DNA from 3 places in the Ferdinandcohnia sp. QZ13 genome. Region 3 is predicted to be linked to each of the others. Evidence: riboswitches for the same ligand, from Rfam matches in the RefSeq annotation. Region 3 holds a riboswitch; each other region holds the start of a gene.

Region 1 (3,280 bases), 1.0 Mb from region 3:
CTTTGAAAGTGTGTAAATTTCAATCCCGATATCCTTGGCCCCGTCTATTTCTAAGAAACTGATTGGTCTTTTCCCTTCAAATCCAATTGCACCATATGCAAAATCATGCACGACACAAATATCATGTTCTTTTGCAAAAGAAATGGTTTCTTCAAAAAATTCCTTTGTCGCTACAGCTCCGGTTGGGTTATTAGGATAATTTAAAAACATAACTTTTGCTTTTTCAAGCGTTTCTGATTCAAGTTCTGAGTAGTCAGGTAAAAAGGCATTTTCCGCTTTCAGTGGCATATATGCCATTTCGGCTCGAGCAAGTTCAACTCCTGACCAATAATCGGGATACCCAGGATCCGGAACTAACGCAATATCACCTGGATTTAATAGGCATTGTGGAATCTCAACTAATCCTGCCTTCCCTCCAAAAAGAATCGCAACCTCTGTATCTGGATCAAGTTCAACTCCGTATTCACGTTGATAAAATTCTGTTGCTGCCTTCTTTAAGAAAGAATGTCCACGAAACGGAGAATATTTATGAAATTTCGGTTGTTCAGCGCCCCTTTTTAATGCCTCAACGATGTGTTTTGGGGTTGGCTGATCTGGATTTCCCTGACCTAAATTGATGACATCGTGCCCCTGGGCAACAACGTTATTCACCTTTGCAACAAGTGAAGCAAAAAACTGCTTCGGTAAATTTTGCAGGATTTCAGATTGTTCGAAATTTTTCATGTATACACCTTCTTCAAAATACTTGAAATACTAGTCTAATATCATATATTGTTAGAGTTAACTTGTAAAGTATCATTTCACAGGAGGTTCCCAATGAATCTAAAAATTGCATGTATTCAGTATGATATTCAATTTGGAAAACCGCAAGAAAATTTTGATCTTATCTCTGAAGAGATCGAAAAAACAATGAACCAGGATAAACCCGATATTATCGTCCTCCCAGAGCTTTGGACAACTGGGTATGACTTAACAAGATTAAATGAAATTGCAGATGATAACGGGAATGAAACAAATGCTTTTATAAAAAATTTAGCAAAACAATATTCAGTTAATATTATAGCAGGCTCGATTGCCAAAAAGACTGAACATGGCGTTACAAACACAATGTTTGTCTTTAATCGTGACGGAGAAATAATCGGTGAATATAGTAAGCTCCATCTCTTCCAACTCATGGATGAGCATTTGTATTTACAAGCTGGCGAAGCAAAAGGTGATTTCACGATTGAGAACATACCCGCTGCAGGCGTTATTTGCTATGATATACGCTTCCCTGAATGGATACGCGCACATACAACAAGTGGCGCTGAAATTCTATTCGTGGTAGCGGAGTGGCCACTTCCTCGGCTTGAGCATTGGCGTACTTTACTCCTAAGCCGAGCAATTGAAAATCAATGCTATGTCGTTGCTTGTAATTGTGTTGGTAGTAACCCTGATAACGTATTTGGCGGTCATTCGATGATTATCGATCCTTGGGGAACAATTATTGCCGAAGCAGGCACGGAAAGCACAACATTAATTGGGGAAATTGACCTTAGCAAGGTGCAAGAAGTTAGAAAGCAAATTCCGATTTTCCAGGATCGTCGACCGGATTTATATAAATAAAAATATATTGACAATTATGTGTATTCGTTGTTATGATTCTCATCAGTATTAATAAAAAATTCAAATATCGTTATACTTGATCTCTTATCAAGAGCAGGCAGAGGGACTTGGCCCTATGAAGCCCAGCAACCGACCGTAATTCCATTGCAAAATGGGGCGCTAACTTTATAGCGCAGGGAAAAACCCACAAGGCACGGTGCTAATTCCAACAGGAAACATTTGATTTCCTGGCAGATAAGAGGTTTGATGCTGTGTCTTCAAGCCTCTTTCAATGTGAAAGAGGCTTTTCTGTTCGAAAAGCCTCCCAGACTGTTGAAAAACGCTCGCATACGTCGTTGCTTGCCTCAATCGTCCGCTCATGAAGGCAACTTCTATTCGCGTCTTCTCTCGGCTGCGCGCCTAGTCTGACAAGCGTTTTCAAGTCAGTCTGTAAAAATAATATTAAAAAATATTACTGGAGGTATATAAAATGGCAATTTCACATCAATCCATTTATGAACGATTAACAGAAAGTACAGCGGTGGCATTAGCCACACGTCTTCGCTTGTTTGAAGAAGGAACAGTACTGCAATGCAAAGAAATCGGAGATGGAAATCTAAATCTAGTTTTCCATATTACCCCTATAGATAGCGATAATGGAATCATTATCAAGCAAGCTTTACCATATGCAAAGGTCGTTGGAGAGAGTTGGCCATTATCCCTTAAACGTGCAACCATCGAAGCAAATGCATTATTAACGGCTGCTGACTATGCACCAGCACTTGTGCCAAAGGTTTATTATACGGATGAGCAACTAGCCATTACAGTAATGGAAGACCTTTCCCGTTTACAAATAGCAAGAGCTGGCCTAATTGAGGGTAAAAACTTCCCTCTTTTATCAGAGCACATCGGAACATATTTAGCGAAAACCCTATTCTATTCATCAGATTTTGGACTAGAGCCACTTAAGAAAAAAGTGCTAGTGCAAAAATTCATTAACCCTGACCTGTGTAAAATTACGGAGGATCTTGTATTCACCGATCCATTTTTTGATATCGATACGAATAGCTTTGAAGAAGAGCTACGAATTGATGTTGAGCAAATTTGGGTAGACCAATCACTTAAGCTTGAGGTTGCAAAGTTAAAGCAAAAGTTCTTAACACAAGCAGATGCTTTATTACATGGGGATTTACACACGGGAAGTATTTTCGCAAGCGAGACAGAGACAAAAGTAATTGATCCGGAATTTGCTTATTTTGGACCACTCGGCTTTGACCTTGGGCAATTCATTGCCAATCTTTTAGTAAATGCCATTTCGCGGAATTCCGAAAACCGTGAGCCGCTCTATCAGCATATTGAAAAAACATGGGATGTGTTTTTGGCAACCTTTACACATGCTTGGAAAAAGGATGCTGTGGAACAATACCGTGATACTGATGGCTATTTGGAATATGTTCTTGAGCAAGCATTTGAAGATGCAATCGGATTTGCAGGCTGTGAGTTAATTCGCAGAACAATCGGGCTAGCCCATGTTGCCGATTTGGATGGAATTGAAAACTTCGAGGAGAGAATCTCAGCGAAACAGCATGCCCTTCGTTTAGGAAAAGCGTTAATCCGTGACCGTAAGTCTATTAAGGAACTGCGAATTCTACGAAACTATGTAGACAAAACAGCTAAGGAGTGACATCATGACGAA
Region 2 (3,280 bases), on a different contig from region 3:
TCGGGAAGTAAGAATCGAAAAATTGTTTGGAAGGGAGTAGCTCCCATCGCATTAGCTGCTTCAAGCACACCTTCGTCCACTTCAAGCAATGAGCTTTCTACTAATCTGGCAATATATGGTCCGGCGTAAAATACGAGCGGAACAATTGCAGCAGCTGTTCCAATTGATGTTCCAACGATCAACCGGGTAATCGGAATGATTGCTACCAGTAAAATAATGAATGGAATGGAACGGAAAATATTAATGATTGCATTTACAACGGTAAAAACCGGCTGATTCTCAAGTATCTGACCTTTACGGGTTACAAAAAGGAGAATGCCGAGTGGCAGCCCGAGAATAATTGAAAAGATAAAAGAGAAGGCAACCATTTGTATCGTTTCAATGAGCGCTTCGATGATTTGTTCCGTATTAACTAGCATGGGATGTCACTTCCTTGAAGCTTATTTGTTGTGATTGCATATACGTTAAAGCGCGTTTTACCTCTGCGTCAGGTCCCTGAATTTCCACAATCAAATTACCAAATGGGATACCTTGAAGTTCTGTGATGCTACCGAACAGTACGTTGATATCGATATCCAATTTCTTAGCGAGTTGAGATAAAAACGGCTTTCCTGTTGACTGACCGACAAAGCTTATTCGGAAAATGTTTTGAGATCCCTGGTTGTTATTAATCATGCTTAAAATGGACTCGGGTATTTGATCGTGCATAACAGTGCTGACAAAGTTTTGTGCGGTTTGTGTCTTTGGTGCGGAAAAGACATCAAAGACAGTTCCTTCTTCAATCACTTGCCCTGCTTCCATGACAGCTACACGATCACAAATTTCACGAATTACAGACATTTCATGAGTGATCATTAAGATCGTAATGTTGTATTCTTTATTGATTTTTTGCAACAATTGCAAGATGGAGCTTGTTGTCTGTGGATCGAGTGCAGAGGTTGCTTCATCGCATAGAAGAATCGAAGGCTGCGTTGCTAATGCTCTGGCGATACCAACTCGTTGCTTTTGCCCTCCAGAAAGTTGGTCGGGATAGACATCGGCTTTATCACCTAGACCGACGAATTCAAGCAGTTCAGTAACACGCTTTTTAATTTGTTCCTTCGGTGTTTTGCTTAAAATAAGTGGCATTGCGACATTCGCGTATACTGTTTTTGAGTTTAAAAGGTTAAAGTGTTGGAATACCATCCCGATATTTTTCTTTACTTCACGGATCTGCTTTTCGGAAAGAGTTGTTAGGTCGTGACCGTCAACAATGACCTTTCCGGAGGTTGGGCGTTCAAGGAAATTCACACATCGAATTAATGAACTTTTGCCGGCGCCACTGAATCCGACCACCCCGTAAATTTCTCCTTTGTTAATTTTCAAATTGACGTTATTTAAAGCGTGCACTTTCTTACCGCCGCTGTCATATACCTTAATCAGTTCTTGAAACTCTATCATTTTTGATCTCCTTTCGTGTCCCTTAAAAATGTTACTTTAATATTTTGAATAGCATATTATTAGTTATTCTTATAATCAGAATATATTATTTTATGAAAATATAAAAAGCCCTCTTCAGACAGAAGAGGGCAGAAGGTCAATTCCATTATCCTCTTCTTATCTCTCAAGTAACTTGCTGGAATTGGCACGGTACGAATTGTCCGCTGCCGAGGTTTCAAAGGGCCAGTCCCTCCACCTCTCTTGATAAGAAGTATTTTTAATATAAATCACACTATACATCCGTAAAATATAATTGTCAATATATTTGATATCTTTTTGTTATTTTTTTAATACGGAAAAATATATATTGGAATAATTTTAAATCTATTTGAAACGATTGAATATATCAACCCATGGCATTCATATAAAATGGCTTGATTGGGCTTTCGGAGAAGGTCTCATCCTTCATTTAAGATATTATGTATTTGGTCCGTAAACACGGCTATCAATTGATTTTGACTCGCCTTTAAGCCGCTTTGTGAGGGTTTCTTTCCAGTTGACTGCAAGGTGTTCGCATGTGGCTAGTTTTGCAGCTGAGTCTAAATCGTCTTTCTTTTCATGCATGATTTCGTTGCAACGGGCGATCGACCATTCTGGATAGGATCGTTCAATCAATTTGATTGTATCGTGTCTTTTTACTATGCCTTCTTTGACAACACGAAAGTACCATCCTGTTCGACCACTTTTTTGAATCCGTAATGCAAAATCTAGTATTTTAAACCGTCGAGCTGGCTTCCAACACGGTTGACGCGGTTGAGAAATTTGTACCAGGGCTTCACCGACCTCATAAATATCTCCAATGCACACATTGGTTTCATCCAACCCCACAATAGAGAAATTTTCCCCCATTGCACCTGCCTGAATCCTTTCATTCTCCAATTCACTTTGCCATTTTTCATAATGCGTTGCTGCATAGGCGAGAACCGCCTTTTCGGGTCCTCCATGATTTTTTAAATCTGCTTGGCCGTCTCCTTCTAAATTCTCCTTTCCGAGCCAAAGTGGTGTGTGAACCGGCTCTTTAAAAATTCCACTTGTCCATTCTTTGTCCATGAGTTTCTTCGCATTCGGGTCTCCAAACGTTTTGGGTTTCCCGATAAATAATTGTTCTATGTAAGGGTATTTTTCCACATTCCCCATCTCCTTTTGCTTTAGTCTACCATGAATGGGGACGCAGAACCTGTTCCTCTGACCCAATCCTCTGATGCTTGTCCAACCTTCAAATATTATCCTCAGCGACGGTGTGAGCGCGTATCAGATGGTTAGATGTGATTAGCTTTTTATGGTAGCGTTTACACTAACTATTTGATTCATATGCATATGACATTCCAAGAATCCCTTGTTTATGATTTTAAAGATGTTACGATAAGTACTGTGTTTAAAATTCACCACAAGGGAGACATTTGATGTTACATGAAAAAACGATTGCTTTTATAGGGGCAGGGTCCATGGCAGAAGCGATGATTTCAGGAATTGTTGCAGCTGGAAAAGTCCCATCTAAACAGATTTTTGTTACCAACAGAACGAGTACGGAAAGACTACAACAGTTAGAATCTGTTTATAAGATTAATGGTTTAGTAAGCCAAGATTTACCACTAAAAAGTGTCGATATAATTGTCCTCGCAATGAAACCTAAAGATGCAGGAACTGCATTACAGTCCATCAAAGATTCACTTCAACCGAACCAACTTGTTTTATCCGTATTAGCGGGTATTACTACATCCTATATGGAGCAACATCTACCGGCGGGGCAGCAGGTGATCCGGGTAATGCCGAATACATCTAGCATGATTGGAGAGTCTGC
Region 3 (3,280 bases):
CATAATTAGGAGTGACCATTCTTGGCAATACATGTTGTACTTTATCAACCAGATATTCCGGCTAATACCGGAAATATTGCACGTACTTGTGCGGCAACGGATACAGCCTTACATTTAATCCGACCACTTGGCTTTTCAACAGATGAAGAAATGATAAAACGAGCGGGATTCGATTTCTGGCATTCTGTAAATATCACGTACTATGATTCATTAGATGACTTTTTTTCGAGAAATCAAGGTGAGTTTTACTATATTGAAACGTTTGGCGAAAAAACACATTCAGCCTTTGATTTCAGCGATGTTTCAAAAGAACATTATTTTATGTTTGGAAAAGAAACCACTGGATTACCAAAAGATTTACTAGAAAAACATAAAAATCACTTTTTGAGAATTCCTATGAATCAACATGTTCGATCCCTTAACCTTTCAAATACAGCTGCGATATTGGTATATGAGGCATTAAGACAACAAGGATATCCGAATTTGAAATAAGAAATCTTCCGTCTAGGAGTATTTTTTGTTTGCTTGCACATAGAAAGGCTGGTAATCTTTCAAGCATTTGCTTATTTTCACTGGCTATGTTTAACTAATAGATAGTAACTTAATAATCTAACAATTCGACTAGGGGAGCATGTATTTGCTGAGAGATAGAAATATCGACCCTTTGAACCTGATCTAGGTAACACTAGCGTAGGGAAGTGGAGTTGGTATTTGTCGTGTTTACGATGATATATTGCCGAACCCATTCCTAGTCACTAGTGATGGGTTTTGTTTTTTTATCTCCCCTAATGTCAAAAGTAGAGAGGGGAAATGAAAATGAGTCATTTATTTACAGATCGTTTATGGAATCGAGTAGAACCGATATGGAATTCGTATTTGGAACATCCTTTTGTCAAAGGGATAGGCGAGGGCTGGTTGGAAAAGGAAAAATTTAAGCATTATATGAAACAAGATTATGTGTATTTAATTGAGTATAGCCGTCTATTTGCGATAGGAAGTGCAAAAGCTCCCGATTTAAAAACAATGTCCATTTTTGCAAATCTTTTACATGGTACGCTTGAGGTGGAGATGGATCTTCATCGTCAATATGCTGCGAAATTTGGTATCTCTCATGAAGAACTTGAGGACACCAAGCCCGCAGCAACTACCACTTCCTACACAAGCTACATGCTGAACGTCGCCCATCTTGGGGGTGTTGAAAATGTTGTCGCAGCGGTCCTTACTTGTGCATGGAGTTATAATTTTATCGGAAAAGAGCTCGTAAAATGGCCAGGAGCCATCGAACATGAATTTTATGGAGAATGGGTTAAAATGTATGCATCCGATGAATTTACGAAGTTATCCGATGATTGTAAAACCCTTCTCAATGAAATGGCTAGTGAAAAATCTGAACGAGAACTAGCAACACTTGAAGAAATTGTGGTCAAAACAAGCATGTACGAATACATGTTTTGGGATATGGCGGAAGATTTAGAGGAGTGGCCTATTAATCTATAAGTGTTAAATCTTGAAACTCGATAGAGAGATATGTTTTCGAAATAATCCAATATTTCTGTTGACAAGCTTTTGTCCATTCATGTAAGGTAGTAAATAATAAATTCCTAACTTAAATACGATTTTCTCTTATCAAGAGTCGGGGGAGGAACCTGGTCCGTTGATCCCGCAGCAACCGTTACGATTTGTATCAAGGTGCTAATTCCAGCAAGCAAATGCTTGAAAGATGAGTGTGGACGTACAAAAAGCCTCTTCCTCATCGGAAGAGGCTTTTTTGAATTTTATATGTTTCACTTAACGAACATTAGGTATCCACATTATACAAAACTAAGTAAGTTGATGTGAAAAATCGTATTTTAATTGTGGAAAATACCCAATACCCAAGGGAGAGATGCAAAATGACAGTAACAAAATCAGATAGCTTGTACAAAAAGGAATACTTCGGAAGACTTCCAGAATTGAAACAATATGCTCCAGAGATCTTTCAATCTTTCATCAAATTTGATAGCCAAGCTTTAGCAGCGGGTCGACTTTCAGTGAAACAAAAAGAACTGATAGCCGTGGCGGTCGCACATATCACAGGTTGTCCATATTGCATTGAGTTACATGTTGGTAATGCCAAAAAGAATGACTCAACGAAAGAGGAAGTGGCAGAAGCTATTTTTGTTGCGACTGCATTAAAGGCTGGTTCATCTTTAGCCCATGGAGTGAATGCACTCAACGCTTATGATGGAAATGGCGATGAAGAGCTGTATAAGGCATCCTATTTTGCTAGACTGAAAGAATTTGCGGCCTTGAGTGGAGAGGCATTTAAAGCATTTATAGATTTTGACAGTAAGTCGCTCAAAGCGCAAAACTTAACAGAAAAGGACAAAGAGTTGATTGCAGTTGCTTGTGCACATACGACAGGTTGTCCTTACTGCATCGACCTTCATACGAAGAATGCTAAAAAAGCAGGAGCCGATTTGGAAGAAATTTCAGAAGCCATCTTCGTTGCCATTGCATTAAAAGCAGGATCTGCGCTGGCGCACAGTGTGAACGCACTTAACGCGTATGACGAGAAGTAATTAAGAGAAAAATAATAAGTGAAAAAAACGATTGACAAAAAAATAAAATAAATTTACACTTAAAACAACTATTTTGTATAACAAGATAGTTGTTTTTTATAACTACTATCTTGTTAAACCAACTACCAAAGAATAACTTTATTTTTTTGTTCACTACCTTGTATAACAAACTAGAGGAGGGAGTAAGATGAAATGTCAATAAGAAGCCAATTGTTAAAGGGAGTATTGGATGGATGTGTGTTGGCTGTCATTGAAAAAGAGACAGTCTACGGGTATGAGCTTTCACAAAAACTGTTGAATATTGGGTTAGCTGATGTAAGTGAAGGAACCATTTATCCCATTTTATTGAGACTCCAGAAGAATGGACTTATCCGGGGAGAAATGCGCCCTTCCGAATCAGGACCAAATCGGAAATATTATTTTTTGACAGAAAAGGGGCATGAGGCTTTAGAAGTTATTATCGAAGAATGGGAGCAAATTACAAAACCAGTAAACCATTTACTGAAAGGGAGGTAAGGATATGCTATCAACAAAAAGTGAGGCATTTATCGACAATCTCAGAATGTACTTAATGATGTCAGGAAAAAACGATCAAGAAATAAATGAATTAATTGAAGAATTAAAGGATCATCTTATTGAAGTCGAAAAGAGTGGCAGAAGCTTAAATGATATTATTGATCAAACACCAGAACAATATATGGCTTCATTAAAACAAGAAA

The links. Region 3 has a riboswitch for S-adenosylmethionine ahead of RGU12_RS00060 (carboxymuconolactone decarboxylase family protein). Riboswitches for the same ligand answer to the same signal wherever they lie in the genome.
Region 1: it holds a riboswitch for S-adenosylmethionine, as region 3 does, so the genes downstream of both, mtnK (S-methyl-5-thioribose kinase) here and RGU12_RS00060 (carboxymuconolactone decarboxylase family protein) in region 3, are expected to answer to the same signal.
Region 2: it holds a riboswitch for S-adenosylmethionine, as region 3 does, so the genes downstream of both, RGU12_RS12255 (methionine ABC transporter ATP-binding protein) here and RGU12_RS00060 (carboxymuconolactone decarboxylase family protein) in region 3, are expected to answer to the same signal.

Annotation. Positions count from the first base shown of each region.
Region 1 is NZ_JAVIVW010000001.1:1,048,741-1,052,020, forward strand. Features, by position in the region: gene RGU12_RS05075 (pyridoxal phosphate-dependent aminotransferase) at 1-723, opposite strand, end outside; gene RGU12_RS05080 (carbon-nitrogen family hydrolase) at 817-1,605, shown strand; SAM riboswitch class I at 1,687-1,846, shown strand; gene mtnK (S-methyl-5-thioribose kinase) at 2,075-3,268, shown strand; gene mtnA (S-methyl-5-thioribose-1-phosphate isomerase) at 3,273-3,280, shown strand, end outside.
Region 2 is NZ_JAVIVW010000002.1:118,424-121,703, reverse strand. Features, by position in the region: gene RGU12_RS12260 (methionine ABC transporter permease) at 1-419, opposite strand, end outside; gene RGU12_RS12255 (methionine ABC transporter ATP-binding protein) at 409-1,440, opposite strand; SAM riboswitch class I at 1,594-1,690, opposite strand; gene RGU12_RS12250 (MOSC domain-containing protein) at 1,897-2,616, opposite strand; gene proC (pyrroline-5-carboxylate reductase) at 2,883-3,280, shown strand, end outside.
Region 3 is NZ_JAVIVW010000001.1:11,365-14,644, forward strand. Features, by position in the region: gene trmL (tRNA (uridine(34)/cytosine(34)/5-carboxymethylaminomethyluridine(34)-2'-O)-methyltransferase TrmL) at 22-492, shown strand; TPP riboswitch at 614-714, shown strand; gene tenA (thiaminase II) at 817-1,497, shown strand; SAM riboswitch class I at 1,621-1,727, shown strand; gene RGU12_RS00060 (carboxymuconolactone decarboxylase family protein) at 1,893-2,561, shown strand; gene RGU12_RS00065 (PadR family transcriptional regulator) at 2,754-3,077, shown strand; gene RGU12_RS00070 (HAAS domain-containing protein) at 3,082-3,280, shown strand, end outside.